3 regions of the Cupriavidus sp. OV096 genome follow, and region 1 is predicted to be linked to each of the others. Evidence: predicted binding sites of a transcription regulator. Region 1 holds the regulator's gene; each other region holds the start of a gene.
The links. Region 1 encodes FNR, which switches genes on or off when oxygen is low (the NO sensors DNR and NnrR bind a similar motif). Its sites were predicted from a motif close to TTGATNNNNATCAA; they were not measured.
Positions count from the first base shown of each region.

Region 1 (4,949 bases):
CGATGGACGTGACGAAGGTCGCCGCCGATCCCGACGCCCGTGAAATTGGCCAGCGCCTGTTCCTGAACTACTGCGCGCAGTGCCATGGCTCCGACGCGCGCGGCAGCCGCGGCTTTCCGAACCTGGCCGACAACGACTGGCTCTATGGCGGCGACCCCGAAACGATCCGTCAGACGATCACCAAGGGTCGCAACGGCATGATGCCGCCGTTTGCGGGCGTCATCGACGCCAAGCTCGCCGGGGACACGGCCCAGTATGTGCGCTCGCTGTCGGGCCTGGCGTCTGACCCGATCCGCGCGTCGCGGGGCGAGGGCACCTTCAAGACCACGTGTGCGGCCTGCCATGGGGCCAGCGGCAAGGGCAACCAGGCGCTCGGCGCGCCGAACCTGTCGGACAGCGTCTGGCTCTACGGCAGTTCGGAAAATGCCATCGTCGAGGCGATCCAGAAGGGTCATAACGGGCACATGCCCGCGCATGAGGAAATCCTGACGCCCGAGCGCATCCGCATGCTGACCGCCTACGTGTGGGGTCTCTCCAATACAGGAGCGGCCGGACAATGATCAACAGCCCCCGGGCAGGGCGGCCAGCCGCCTGCCGGGGCGCGAGGAACACAAGATGAACGCGCCCCCCAATGCTGCACAGCCCGTAGCGGACGACCCCGCTACGTCGGAGCCCTCACGGCCCGACGACAGCCCGCCATGGCGCCCGGCTGCCACGCCGCTATCCGGGCAATCTGCCCAATCGGCTGAATCTTCGGAAGAAACACTCTACGAGGTCCGGCGCAAGATCTATCCGCGCTCGGTCACGGGCGCCTTCTCGAGCTGGCGCGTCTGGCTCGTCATCCTCACCCAGCTGGTCTACTACGGCGCCCCGTGGCTGCAATGGAACGACCGCCAGGCGGTGCTGTTTGACCTCGGCGCGCGCAAGTTCTATATCTTCGGCCTCGTGCTGTGGCCGCAGGACGTGATCTACCTCGCGGTCCTGCTTGTCATCTCGGCGCTCGCCCTGTTCCTGTTCACCGCCATCGCGGGCCGGCTGTTCTGTGGCTACGCGTGTCCACAGACCGTCTACACAGAAATCTTCATGTGGATCGAGCGACGCGTGGAAGGCGATCGCATCGCCCGCATCCGGCTGGACGGCGACCCGTGGAGCCTGCGCAAGCTGCGGCTCAAGGCGACCAAGCACACGCTCTGGGTGGTGATCGCCCTGTGGACCGGCTTCACGTTCGTCGGCTATTTCTCGCCGATCCGCGAGCTGGGCGGGCAGGTGATCGACCTCTCGCTGGGGCCGTGGCAGTCGTTCTGGATGCTGTTCTATGCCTTCGCCACCTGGGGCAACGCCGGCTTCATGCGCGAGCAGGTGTGCAAGTACATGTGCCCATATGCGCGTTTCCAGAGCGTGATGGTCGACCGCGATACCTTCGTGGTGACCTATGACGTAGGCCGTGGCGAGCCGCGCGGCAGCCGCTCGCGCAAGACGGACCGGCACACCGCCGGCATTGGCGATTGCGTCAATTGCAGCATCTGCGTGCAGGTCTGCCCGACCGGGATCGACATCCGTGACGGATTGCAATACGAGTGCATTGGCTGCGGTGCCTGCATCGACGCCTGTAACCAGGTCATGGACAAGATGGCCTATCCGCGTGGCCTGATCCGCTACACCTCTGAGAACGCGATGCGCAAGGGCCTGTCGGCAGTCGCCGCGCGCAAGCGCTTGTTCCGCACGCGGACGATTGTCTGCGCGGTGATCTGGTCGGCGCTGGTGGGGGGCTTCATCGGGTCGCTGGCGATGCGCACGCCGCTCAAGGTCGATGTCATCCGCGACCGTGGCGCGTTGGGCCGCGAGGTCGAAGGTCGCTGGATCGAGAACGTGTACCGGCTGCAACTGATCAATACGACCGAGACGCCGATGCGCGTCCGGGTACAGGCGACGAGCGCGGAGCTGCAAGGGTTGACCATCGAGTATGACAAGTCGGCAGAAACGCTGCCGCCTACGTCGAACCGGCTGTTGCCGGTGCGGATCCGTATCCCGCTCGACCACGCGCCGCAGGGCACGCACAAGATCCGTATCACGGTCACGGGGGAGGGTATGGACGACGCACGCGGACGCGCGCAGATCCAGGAAGCGACCAGTTTCATCGTGCCGCGCGGCCTGTAGGACAGGTCATTCAGGAAATATTCGACGCAAGGAGTAGGCAATGACAGCGCAACAAGTCAAGCCGTGGTGGAAGGAACCGTGGCCGTGGCTGCTGATGAGCGGACCGCTGCTGGCGATGATCGGCTGTGGTGTGACGATCTGGCTCGCCAATACCCACGCCGACGTGCCGGTGCGCGATGCCGCGCGGCATGGGCTGGTGGTGGAGAAGCTGGATGGGTCCGCCGTGCGTGCCGACGCCCATGTCAATGACACGGCGAGGCGGCCATGAGACTACGCTGGCTGATGTGGGTGATGTGGCCAGCGTTCCTGATGGGCGGCGTGGCCACGGCAACGGTGTTCTCGATTGTCGATCCCAGTGACCTGAGCTTCTTCGGTCATCCGGTCGACGCGTCGCGTGAGGCGATCTATACCGTGGGATTCCTGCTGGCGTGGCTGTTCTGCGCCTTGTCGAGCGGCCTGACGCTCTACACCATGCCAACGCCGCTCAGCGATACCGATGAACTCGAGTAGCGAGTGCACCGCCGCCGGCGAGCCGGCCTTAGCAGGAGCGGTTGTAGATCTGCTTGATGCCGGCCATGTCGATGAGCTTGACGTGGCGCTGGCGGATCTGGATCAGGCCCGCCTCGGCAAAACGAGAGAACAGGCGGCTGACGGTTTCGAGTTTCAGGCCAAGATAACTGCCGATCTCCTCGCGACTCATGCGCAACACGAACTCGCTCGACGAGTAGCCACGCGCCGACAGGCGATCGGAAAGATTGACGAGGAACGCGGCAAGCCGCTCCTCGGCCCGCATCGAACCCAACGTCATCAGCATCACCTGGTCCTGCGAAATCTCCTTGCTCATCAAGCGCAGGAACTGGGTTTGCAGCGAGGGCAGGTCAGACGAGAGCGCCTGCAAGTCGTTGAAGCGTACGACGCAGACTTCGGCATCCTCGAGGGCCGTGGCATCGGAAGCATGCTGCATTTCGCCGAGGCCATCCATACCGACCATCTCGCCGGGCAGATGGAAGCCGGTGATCTGCGAGCGGCCGTCTTCGAGCGTCACGTGCGTCTTGAGCGTGCCGAAACGCACGGCATAGACGGCGGTGAGCGGATCGCCCATGCGGTAAAGCGTTTCGCCCTTGTGCACGCGCACGCGTTCCTGCACGAGCGTGTCCATCTTCAGGAGGTCCTGGTGCGACATGCCTACCGGCAGACAAAGCTGGCCCATCCCGCACGTAGAGCAGCGGGGCGAGATCTCGGTGACGGGTATGGAGGTAAGCAATTGAGGGCTCTTGGTGATGCGCATTGCAGCGAGGGCGCGACAGATCAATTTTACCGCGTGAAGTGACGCGGAAGCGAGGGACCGTTGCCATTTGGTGTGCTTTTCAGCGTTTTTATCGTTGCGTTGTTTGGTGGCGTCCACTGTGCTGCGATGTGTGGCGGCATTGCGATGGCGGCCGAGCAGCGCGCGGCGGTGCGCGTGCCGGTGACGATCCATCGCTCGCCGCGCGGCTGGCTCGTGGAATTGCTGGCGATGCACGCCGGCCGCCTGACCACCTACGCGTTGCTGGGGGCGGTGGTGGGTGCCGTCGGCGCCACCGTATGGAAGCAGGACTATCTGCCTGTGCAGCGATGGCTCTATGGCGCAGGCGGAGCGATGCTGGTGATGTCGGGCTTCTGGCTGTTGCGTGGGCGCACCATGCGTGCGGCGCGCCTGGAGGCGTTCGCGGTGCGCATGGCCCAAGGGGTGGTGGGTCGCATGGGCGCGCTCGGTATCAGGCTGCCTGCCGGCCTGGCCCGGCATGCGCCGCTGCTGCGGCGCTTCGGTCTGGGACTCGCCTGGGGGATCGTGCCGTGCGGGATGGTCTATGGGGCACTCGCAATGGCGTTGCTGGCCGGCAATGCGGCGTCGGGCGCGCTGGTCCTGTTCGCCTTTGGGTTGGGAACGCTGCCAAACCTACTGGTGATTTCGGGGTTGTCGGGCTATGTGCGCCATGTGTCGCGCCGGCCGGCGGTCCGGACCGTGGCGGGCGTGCTGATCATCGGCTTCGGCATCGTGGGCGTGGCGCGGGCGGTCTGGCTCCCGGAGACGCTGGCTGCGCATGGGTTCTGCGTGGTGTTCTAGGACGATTCCGGGCGGCGGACAGGCCGCCCCGGTTCGTGCCATTCGCCACGCCGGGCGGCGGGCGGGTTGCGGAGGGGGGCGGGAATGCCATACAATCGCGAGAACCACGGTATCGCGCCACGTAATTCCCTGGCGTCGCCGGGCCGGCATCCCTGATCTGGGATGCGTGTCCATGGGTCCGAGGCAGCATTGGCTTGCCGGATCCGTCCCCACAGTGCATCCGGTTCAAAAGATCTGGTTTAAAAGCCGGTCGGCCTTGTGGAGTGGTGGTGCAGTCGCAGGACGAAGCTTGTCCGGGCCGATATCCGTTTTTTCTTGCCGCCTTGGCAATCTGATTGTCCTGGCGAATGTCCGCTCCAAGGGGAAGGGTTCCGCCTGCGAGGGTAAAGGCGAGAGCGCGACGCAAGAGGTTCGACTCCCGGCGAAGCCAGCCGGATGCGGACGATCTCCTGCCGGAACGACCCGGCAAATCGATGCAAAAGAACGAAGTGCACCGCTTGGCTGCCTGGGCTGCGACAGGCTGCGAGTTGGCTGCGCAATGAGATGGCGGTGGCATCGGTACCGCTGTATCCGAAATCTCCAGTGCTCCGGGATTCGTCCGGGAGCAGGTGCAAAGACAGGCTGCACACAATCACATGAATACCCAAGAGGCGAAGATCGTCCTCGAGACCGCGCTGATTTGTGC
Region 1 covers NZ_FOWM01000001.1:180,354-185,302, reverse strand. The annotation lists gene ccoP (cytochrome-c oxidase, cbb3-type subunit III) at 1-560, shown strand, start outside; gene ccoG (cytochrome c oxidase accessory protein CcoG) at 616-2,157, shown strand; gene BM115_RS00890 (hypothetical protein) at 2,198-2,425, shown strand; gene BM115_RS00885 (hypothetical protein) at 2,422-2,667, shown strand; gene fnr (fumarate/nitrate reduction transcriptional regulator Fnr) at 2,696-3,421, opposite strand; gene BM115_RS00875 (sulfite exporter TauE/SafE family protein) at 3,506-4,264, shown strand; gene scpB (SMC-Scp complex subunit ScpB) at 4,900-4,949, shown strand, end outside.

Region 2 (4,949 bases), on a different contig from region 1:
TCGGGGATATCGGCGAATTCCGAACGCAGCGTGCTGTAGACCTCTCCCCAGATCCCATCCATGGCAGGCTCTCCGTGATCGTCTTGCGGGGAGGCTAGCATGCAGGGCGCTGCGCGCGCAGTCGGGCGCCGGCTGACAGCGGAAGTGCCGAGGTCAGCCCAAATTCAGCGCAGGCGCAGCGGCTCGAGCAGCGCGGCGTCGTATTGGGCGCGCGAGATCCGGCCGAGTTCCATCATCCGCAGCAGGATATAGGTCTGGCGCTGGCGCGCCCGGCGCGGGTTGACCACGGGATTGTTGGCCGATGGCGCCTTGGGCAGGCCGGCCAGCATCGCGCATTCGGCCAGCGAGAGCTGGGCCACGGGCTTGGCGAAGTAGGTCTGGGCGGCCTCGTCGAAGCCATAGGCGCCCTGGCCCAGGTAGATCTTGTTCAGATAGATCTCAAGGATCTCGTCCTTGGTCAGCGCGCGCTCGATTCGGTAGGCCATCAGCACTTCGTAGAGCTTGCGCGTGTAGGTCTTCTGGCGCGACAGGAAGAAGTTGCGCGCCACCTGCATGGTGATGGTGGACGCTCCCTGGGAGAGGTCGTCCGAGAGATTGGCGATGCCGGCCCGCATCACGCCGACGTAGTCCACGCCGTCATGGAGATAGAAGCGGTCATCCTCGATGGCCACCACCGCCTCGCGCAGCGCCGGCGGGAACTGGCGTAGCTCGACATAGTCCGGCGTCTTGCGGAAGGCGGTCAGGGAGTCGAGCGACGGAAGCTGGCGGTCGGCCACCAGTACCGCGAAGGCGATGAGCAACGCACCGCCGAGTACGGCGAGCAGGACGAGTTTGACGAAGGCGGACCAGAGGCGTTGCATGGCGCATATTTTGCCATGGGTCCGATGACGATTCGGAAATTGCCGATCGCCCGCCTTAATTCGAGCACGGGTTTCGTGATGGGGGCGTCTTGTTGGCGGGGACGGCGGTCAGACCCAGCCGAGCCAGCGCCAGTACGTGGCCGCGAACAGCAGCATCAGGCCATAGCCGATGATCGTCAGCGGAATGCCCACGCGGGCGAACTGTCGGCCGTCGAAGGTGTCCGTGCCGAGGCAGACCATGTTCTGCGGCGCGTTGATCGGCAGGATGAAGCCGAAGCTGACCGTGAAGCCGAGCAGCATGGTCATGCCGACCTTGTTGATGTCGCCCGGCAGCGTCTGGAGCACAGAGATCAGGATGGGCAGCAGCGCGGCGGTCAGCGCGGTGGCGCTGGCGAACCCCAGATGGATCAGGATCAGGAACGCGGACAGCACCGCGAAGACCATCAGCACGCCATGGTCGGCAAGGCCGGAATGCGTGACCACGAACTTGCCGAGCCACTGGCCGGCCTGCGTGGTCAGCAGCGCGGTGCCAAGGCTGATGCCGACGCCGAACACGATCAGCGTGCCCCACGGCGTGCGCGCCTGCATGGTCTTCCAGTCCATCACGCCAAAGCGCGGCAGCATCAGGATCACCAGGCCGACGAAGGTGATCGTCGCGGTGTCGAAGCTGTGCAGCTTGCCCTCGGTCGCCCAGAACACCAGCAGGCCGATGGCGACGGCGGCGAGACGTTTCTGCGGGCCGGTCATCGGCCCGAGCGCGGCCAGTTCGCGCTGCACGGCTTCCTTGCCGCCGGCAATCGCATCGGTTTCAGGCGGCAGCAGCCAGCGCACGAGGAAATAGAGCACCGCCGACATGATGAGCGCCCACGGCGCGCCGGCGATCAGCCATTGCAGCCAGGTCACGCGCTCCCCGAGCAGCTTGTCCATGAAGCCGGCGGTCAGCAGGTTCTGCGCGGCGGCGGTCTGGATACCGACGTTCCACACGCTGGTGGCCATCGCCACCATGATCATGATGCCGGCGGCGGTATTGGACTTCTTGTCCACGCCGAACGCGGCAATCACGCCCATCATGATCGGCACCGTGCAGGCGCTACGCGCGGTGGCGCTGGGTACGACCAGGCTGAGGATGATCGTGACCGCGATGGTGCCGATGAGGATGCGGCGCGTGCTGGTGCCGATGGCGGAGAGCGTGACCAGCGCGATGCGCCGGTCGAGTCCCGTCACGGTCATCGCAGCCGAGATGAACAGCGCGGCCGCCACCAGCGCGAGCGCCGTGTTCGAGAAGCCGGCCAGCGCCATGCCCAGCGCGCGCGAGGTGCCGTAGTTGACCGTGGAATCGGCCACCGTCGGCGCGAAGCCGATCAGGCCCGCCATCAGCGAGGTGATCATGATCGCGCTGGTCTCGTAGGTCACCGCCTCGGTGATCCACACGACCACGGCGAAGGCGAGGATGGCGAGCATGCGCTGCCCCGCGATGGGAAGCCCTTCGGGCGTAGGTATCAGGAGTACCGCGGCGAGCACGGCGAGGGCGAGGTACAAGCCCCAGTGGAGGGTCACCTTGGGGGTGACGGGCGCCGACTTGGCGGCGGCAGGTGCAGCAGAGATATGCGAGTCAGGCATCTTGACTTCCTAAGTGGATGAGCCTGTCGACGCGGTCGTCACGCAGGGTCGCCGCGGTCGACCCACGCATTATGAGAAGCGTGCCTGCCCATGCCAAGGCACCGCGTCAGCGCGATTTGTCCAGGATCAAGCCTCTGCAAGATCAGGCATCGGGGGCGACACACGGTGCGTCACGGCGGCGCAACGGATGGCGGACATTGGGCGATTCCCGATGGCGCCGCGTGTCCTCGATCTGAAATAATTGGGGACGATGTTGAAAACCCTTCGATCACCCTTAACCGGACACCGACATGGTGACTCACCCAACACACATCCGTCCGTGCCTGCCGCTGGAGACGATCAGCAACGCACGTGACCTCGGTGGCCTCGTCGGCGCGCATGGGCGCCGCGTGCGTCACGGCAAGCTCTTTCGCAGCGGCAATCCGGCGCTGGCCAGCGTGGCGGACCTGGATCGCCTGCATGCGCTGGGCCTCGACATGGTCATCGACTTTCGCTCGGCCGGCGAGAAGTCCCCGCAGGAGGCCGCCTTCGGTGAGCGCTTCCGCTGGATTCCCGTGCCGGTGCTGGAGGGCAGCATGGCGATGGACGTGCTGATGCCGCGCCTGCGTGACAGCACGCCGGCGCAGGTCCATGCCTTCATGGTCGATGTCTACCGCGATTTCCCGGTGCGCTATCGCGACGCGTTCGGCGGCTTCCTGCGCAATGCGGAGACAGGCGGCACGCTGTACTACCACTGCACGGCCGGCAAGGACCGCACCGGCTTTGCGTCGCTGCTGCTGCTGTCCGCGCTTGGCGTGGCGCGGGACGACATCGTCGCCAACTACCTCGAGTCCAACCACTGGAACCGCCGCTTCAACGAGGCGATCCTCGCGCGGACCGAGGCGCTGGGCGTGCCGCCCGACGTCATCATGCCGTTGCTCGAGGTGCGGCCGGAATACCTGGAGGCGTCGATCGCCGCCATCGAGCAGGCGCACGGCGGCCTGGAGGCTTATCTGGCCGATGGTCTTGGCGTCGATATCGACCGCCTGCGCGGCCACTATCTCGAAGCCTGAGCCCGGCCGCCGCCGCTACTACAGTCCGCCGCGCTCGCGCAGGATGCGCGCGGTGGAGAGCGCAATCATGCCTTCCTCGTCGGTCGGCAGCACCAGCACGGGCACGCGGCTGTCGTCGCGGCTCACGCGCTGGGTGTTGGCGGCATTGGCCTGCTCGTCAAGGCGGATGCCGAACAGCCCGTCGAGGTAGGCGCAGATGCGCGCACGCACCTCGGCGGAGTTCGCACCGATGCCTGCCGTGAACACCAGCGTATCGAGCCCGCCCAGCGTGACGGCCAGCTTGCCGATCTCCTGCGCGGCGCGATAGGCGTAGAAGTTCACCGCCAGTACGGCGCGCGGCTCGTTGCTGGCCAGCAGCACGCGCATGTCGCTGCTGATGCCGGAAATCCCCTTGAGCCCCGACTGGCCGTACAGCATGGCCTGGATCGCATCGGCTTCCATGCCTTGCGCGGCGAGCCACAGCACCGCGCCCGGATCGATATTGCCGCAGCGCGTGCCCATCGGCATGCCATCCAGCGCGGTCAGTCCCATTGTCGATTCCACACTCCGGCCCTCGCGCATCGCGCAGAGGCTGGCGCCGTTGCCGAGATGCGCCACGATGACACGGCCCTCGGCCAGATCCGGCGCCACCTGCCGCAGCCGTCGCGCGATATACGCATAAGACAGCCCGTGGAAGCCATAGCGGCGGATGCCGCGCTCGTAGTACTCGTACGGCAGCGCCATCAACTGCGCGAGCGGGTCGTGGCCGGCGTGAAAGGCGGTGTCGAAGCAGGCCACCTGCAGCAGCTCCGGCACGGCGGCGCGCACCGCACGGATCGCGGTCAGGTTATGCGGCTGGTGGAGCGGGGCGAGCGGGACGAGGGCCTCCAGCCGCTCGATCACGTTGTCGTCGATCGCCACCGCATCGGCGAAGTCTGCGCCGCCATGCACCACGCGATGGCCGACCGCCACCGGTGGCGTATCGCGCAGGCCCACGCTCAGCGTCAGCCGAATCAGGCGGAAGGCGGCATCGTGGTCGGCCACCTGCTCCACGGGAAACTGCTCATCGGCCACGACGCGGCCGTCGGCCATGCGCGCGGTCAGGCGCGGCGCCACGCCGATGCCCTCGATCTGCCCGTGCGCGGCCAGTTCGGGCTGGATATCGACATTGTGATGCGCCGACTCGGGCACCACGTAGATGGAAACCTTCACGCTCGATGACCCGGCGTTGACAACGAGGATCACGGGATGGACGGTACTCAAGATGATTCTCCTGGCGACTGTCTTGGCGCTGGCATCGCGCTCAGGCGGGCACGGCGGCGGCGGTGCGGCGCGCATGCGCAAGCAGCACGGCGATGGCGCAACTGCCGATGCGCGCGCGCACGCTGTCGGCACGGCTCGTCAGGATGATCGGCACCCGTGCGCCCAGCACGATGCC
Region 2 covers NZ_FOWM01000010.1:72,888-77,836, forward strand. The annotation lists gene BM115_RS20120 (MgtC/SapB family protein) at 1-62, opposite strand, end outside; gene BM115_RS20125 (transglycosylase domain-containing protein) at 165-860, opposite strand; gene BM115_RS20130 (DASS family sodium-coupled anion symporter) at 969-2,480, opposite strand; gene BM115_RS20135 (tyrosine-protein phosphatase) at 2,771-3,532, shown strand; gene BM115_RS20140 (acetate/propionate family kinase) at 3,551-4,774, opposite strand; gene BM115_RS20145 (phosphate acetyltransferase) at 4,815-4,949, opposite strand, start outside.
Region 2: BM115_RS20130 (DASS family sodium-coupled anion symporter) is a predicted target of FNR. The motif match lies at 2,597-2,610, and genes of this name have one in related genera.

Region 3 (4,949 bases), on a different contig from region 1:
CGGACGACTACGTGACCAAGCCGTTCGAGATGCGTGAACTGGTGGCGCGCATCCACACGGTGCTGCGGCGCAGCCGGGCCGATGTGCGTCGTTCGGCACCTACCCCGGCGGGGCACGAGGTCAAGTTTGGCGCGTGGCGGCTCAACACCACGCTGCGCCAGTTGCTCGACGAGGAAGACACGGTCGTGCCGCTGTCGAACGCCGAGTTCCGCCTGTTGCTGACCTTCATCGAGCACCCGAACCGCGTGCTGGATCGCGAACTGCTCATCAACCAGGCACGCGGTCGCGACCTCGACGTGTTCGATCGCAGCATCGACCTGCTGGTCTCGCGCCTGCGCCAGAAACTGCGCGACGATCCGCGCGACTCGGCGCTGATCCGCACGGTGCGGGGCGAGGGCTACGTCTTCACGGTCAACGTGGATTCCTGACGCATGGCCGCGTCCCCCCCGCCGCCGAACGCCACCGCCGGCGTCCGGACAGACCCCACCATGCGGCGCCACCTTTTCGATTCGATGTTCCTGCGGCTGTTCCTGGTCATGGCCGCGATCATGGTGGCCGTGCACGTGCTTGGCGTGACCGTCATCGAGGGCCTGTTCCCGCGCCCCGGCTCGCCGCGCTGGGAGGAACGCATGCGCGAGGCGGCCTCGGAGGCCGCCGCCGCCGGCAAGCCATTCCACCGCCCCGAGCCGTCGCAGCGCGGCCCGCGTTTCGAGGAAGACGAGGAGGCGGGCGAGGGCGGCCCGGCCGGGGAGCGCGGCATGTTCCGTCCCGGCCATCCCGACCGGCGCGGGGAGCCGCCCGGACCGCAGCGCCACTTCCCCCCCTGGCACGGACTCTGGCCCCTGCATCCTGGCCTGATCTTCCAGTTCATCGCCATCGTGATTTCGTCGTGGGTGGGCGCGCGATTGCTCGCGCGGCCGGTGCAGCGGCTGGCCACCGGTGCGAACCGGCTGGCCCAGGATGTGCACGCCCCGCCACTCGACGATGATGCGGGTCCGGCCGAAGCGCGCGCCGCCACCAAGGCGCTGAACCTGATGCAGCAACGCATCCGCACGCAGCTGGCGCAGCAGTCGCGCTTCCTGGCGGCAGTCTCGCACGACCTGCGCACGCCGCTCACGCGCATGAGCCTGCGCATCGAGCGCATCGAGGACAACGACGTGCGCTACCGCCTGCGGCAGGATCTGGCCGAGATGAACGGGCTGATCGACGCCACGCTCTATTACCTGCGTGACCGCGACGACGGCACCGGCCCGCGCCAGCGCGTGGACGTGCAGGCGCTGCTCCAGGCCATCGTCGACGATGCCGAGGAACTGGGGCAGGACGTGCGGCTCTCCGGCACCGCCGCGCCGCTGCTGGCCTACCCGGCGGAGTTGCGCCGCGCCGTGGTCAACCTCGTCGAGAACGCGCACCGCTACGGCGGCGCCGCGCATATCGTGCTGACGGACAGCCCCGAGCGCGTGCAGATCGACGTCTGCGACAACGGCCCCGGCATTCCGCCGGCCGAGTTGCAGCGCGTGCTGGAGCCGTTCTATCGCGTGGAGTCGTCGCGCAGCCGGGCTACCGGCGGCGTGGGGATGGGGCTGTCGATTGCCGCCGATATCGTCAATCGCCATGGCGGCGAGCTGACGCTGGACAACCGCGTCGAAGGCGGCCTGCGCGTGCGCATCACGCTGCCGCGCGACTAACTAATAGATATAGCGGCGCGCGGGTCAGGCGCGCTGCGGCACGCCCGACTTGCCGATCGGCGCCAGTTGCACGTACTGAGAGCCGCGCAGCCCGCGCGTGAAGTCGAGCGTGAAATCGCCCACATCGATGCGCGACTGCAGCGCGCGGCGCAATTCCAGCGCACCCGGCGCCTTGGCCGCGCCGGCAGCGCGCACCAGCCAGGCGGCGCCAATGTAGCCGGCCAGCGTGGCCGGGGAGGGCGGTTCGTCGAGGTACTGCTTCATCCGCGCCACGTGTTCCTTGACCACGCGCAGCGTGGATTCCTGCGGGCCGGGCGCCACCTGCGTGACCACCACGCCCCCCGCGTAGTTGCCGCCGAGAATCTCGCGCGCCGAGGCCGGGCTCACGGCCGACAATCCCACCAGAAAACCGTACCAACCCTGCGAGGCCAGCGCGCGGCCAAGGCCGCCGTAGGCAAGCGTGTCGCCGGCCACGATGACCGCGCCGGGCCGCGTCGCGGCGATGCGGCGCGCGCCGTCATCGACACTGCCGGTCAGCGTCACCGCGCGCGTACCGAGGTCGCGCTCCATCCGATCGAGCCACGGCGAGCCCGCCGCGAGCGTGCCGGCGGCGAAGTCGGGCGACACGGCCAGGACGATGTTCTTGAGGCCGTAGCTGCGCAGCTGCCGCACGGCGGCGTCCAGCTCGGCCTGATAGTCGGCGCGCGTGAACCAGATGTTGTCGGCGGCAAGCGAAAGCCCGGAGAGCGGGGCGACGATCTGCACGCCGCGCCGGCTCAGTTCGGACGACGTGGCCAGCGTGGGCAGCAGGGTGTCGCCGGGGCCGAACAGCACGTCGATATGGTCCGACTCGGCCATGCCGATGGCCTGCGAGGTGGCGATGCGCGGGCTGGCATCGGCATCCCGCACCACGTGTACGATGCGCGGCCCCTGAACCGAGGCGTTCGCCGCATCGAACAGCACCTTGGCGCCGGCCAGGTAGTCGCGCGCCAGATCCGCTTGCGGCCCCACGCGGTCCAGCAGATGGCCGACCACCAGCGCCCGGCGCTGCGAGGAGGGCTGCGGTTGCGGCTGGGCGAACGCGGCCGGTGCCGCGAGCATCGCGGCCAGCGTGCCGAACGACCGGAGCATGCGGCGGCGCGCCGGCGCGGCGGGCGACATCGTTCTGGGCGAGGCTGGGCGCATGGTCGGCGGGCGTTGGAATCGGGTGGAGGAGGGGACGGCGGGCAGAGCCTATCGGCCGTTCGTGACGCTCGGATGACGCCAACGCCCCACGGTGGCGGGGCTGCGGGCGCAAGCGCGGCGTGCGCTTGATGCGCGTCAAGGTGAGCGACGGCGCAGGGGCATAGCATCGTGACCATCTTCGCCCGCAAAAAGAGCGCACCATGTCCGCCCCCACCCTCCCCAGCATGCCTGCCGCCACGGCGTTCGACCGCCGCGCACTGGCCGACTTCCGCAGCCTGGCCGGCCGCATCGACGGCAACGGCCCCCGCTACACCTCCTACCCCACCGCCGACCGCTTCGACGCCGAAGTGGACGACGCCCGCTACCTCGCCGCGCTCGACGCCTGCCGCGCGGACTCCCCCGCGCCGCTCTCGCTCTACCTGCACATCCCGTTCTGCGAGAACATCTGCTACTACTGCGGCTGCAACAAGATCATCACCAAGGACCACGCCCGCAGCGCGCGCTACGTTGACTATCTCGCCCGGGAAATGGCAATGGTTGCCGGCCGGCTCGGCGAGCGCCGCGCGGTCATGCAATCGCACTGGGGCGGCGGCACGCCGACCTTCCTCGATCCCGACGAAATGCGTCGCGTAATGGCGGCGCTGACGCAACACTTCCACCTGCTGCCCGGGGGCGAGCACGCCATCGAGATCGATCCGCGCCGCGTGACCGATGCGCGCATGGCGCTGCTGGCGGAACTCGGCTTCAACCGGATCAGCCTCGGCGTGCAGGACTTCGACCCGGAGGTGCAGGCGGCGATCCATCGTGTGCAGTCCTATGAGGAAACGCGCGATGTGGTGCTGGCGGCGCGCCGGCTCGGCTTCCGCTCGGTCAGCATGGACCTGATCTACGGGTTGCCGCACCAGACCACCGAACGTTTCGCGGCGACCATCGACCGCGTGCTGACGCTGCGGCCGGACCGGCTCTCGGTCTACAGCTACGCGCACCTGCCGCATGTGTTCAAGCCGCAGCGGCGTATCGACGAGGCGACGCTGCCGCCCGCCGGCGAGAAGCTCGACATCCTGGTATCCACGATCGAGCACCTGACCGCCGCCGGCTATGTCTATATCGGCATGGATCATTTCGCGCTGCCGGACGACGACCTTGCCATCGCCCAGCAGGCCGGGCGCCTGCAACGCAACTTCCAGGGCTACGCCACGCATGCGGGGCACGATCAACTGGGCTTCGGCGTCTCGGCGATTGGTGCGGTGGCGGGCCACTACGTGCAGAACGCGCGCACCACGGACGAGTACTACGCCGCGCTGGACGAGGGCCGGCTGCCGGTGGCGCGCGGCTTTGGCATGTCCGCCGACGACCACCTGCGCAAGGCGATCATTGGCGCGCTGATGTGCCACGGCACGCTCGACATCGCGGCGGTGGAGGCCGGGCATGGCATCGACTTCGCCCGGACCTTCGCGCCGGAACTGGCGGGGCTGGACGCGCTGGCGACGGAGGGGCTGTTGCGGCGCGATGCGTCGCGGATCGACATCACTCCGCTGGGCCGGCTGCTGGTGCGTCGCGTGGCGATGGTGTTCGACCGCTACCTGCGCCAGGACGCGGGGCGCGAAGTGCCGCTGGTGCGCTATTCGCGCGTGGTCTGAACTGCTGCCTATATATATAGGGATAGGGGCGCCGGACCGACCGGCCCCCAATCGAAACAAAAAAGCCCGCGAGGATCGTCGCGGGCTTTTTTGCGTGGACTTACAGGTGCGCTTTGCGTTACTTCGAGGCGTTGACCATGTAGTCGGCGGCGGCGATCACATCGGCATCGGCGCCGGCATAGCCACCCTTGGGCGGCATCACGCCCTTGCCCTTGAGCGCGAAGTTGTGGACGGCGTCCATGCCTTCCTTGATGCGCGGTGCCCAGGCGGCCTTGTCGCCGAACTTCGGCGCACCAGCCACACCGGCGGCGTGGCAGGCGGCGCAAACCTGGTCATAGACCTTCTTGCCGGTTTCGGCCGATGCAGCGGCCGGGGCGGCAGCCGCCGCAGCAACGGGTGCGGCGGCAGCGGGTGCCGGTGCAGCAGCCGGGGCAGCCGG
Region 3 covers NZ_FOWM01000014.1:100,193-105,141, reverse strand. The annotation lists gene BM115_RS23910 (response regulator) at 1-428, shown strand, start outside; gene BM115_RS23905 (ATP-binding protein) at 489-1,685, shown strand; gene BM115_RS23900 (ABC transporter substrate-binding protein) at 1,710-2,816, opposite strand; gene hemN (oxygen-independent coproporphyrinogen III oxidase) at 3,071-4,510, shown strand; gene BM115_RS23890 (c-type cytochrome) at 4,629-4,949, opposite strand, start outside.
Region 3: hemN (oxygen-independent coproporphyrinogen III oxidase) is a predicted target of FNR. The motif match lies at 2,996-3,009, and genes of this name have one in related genera.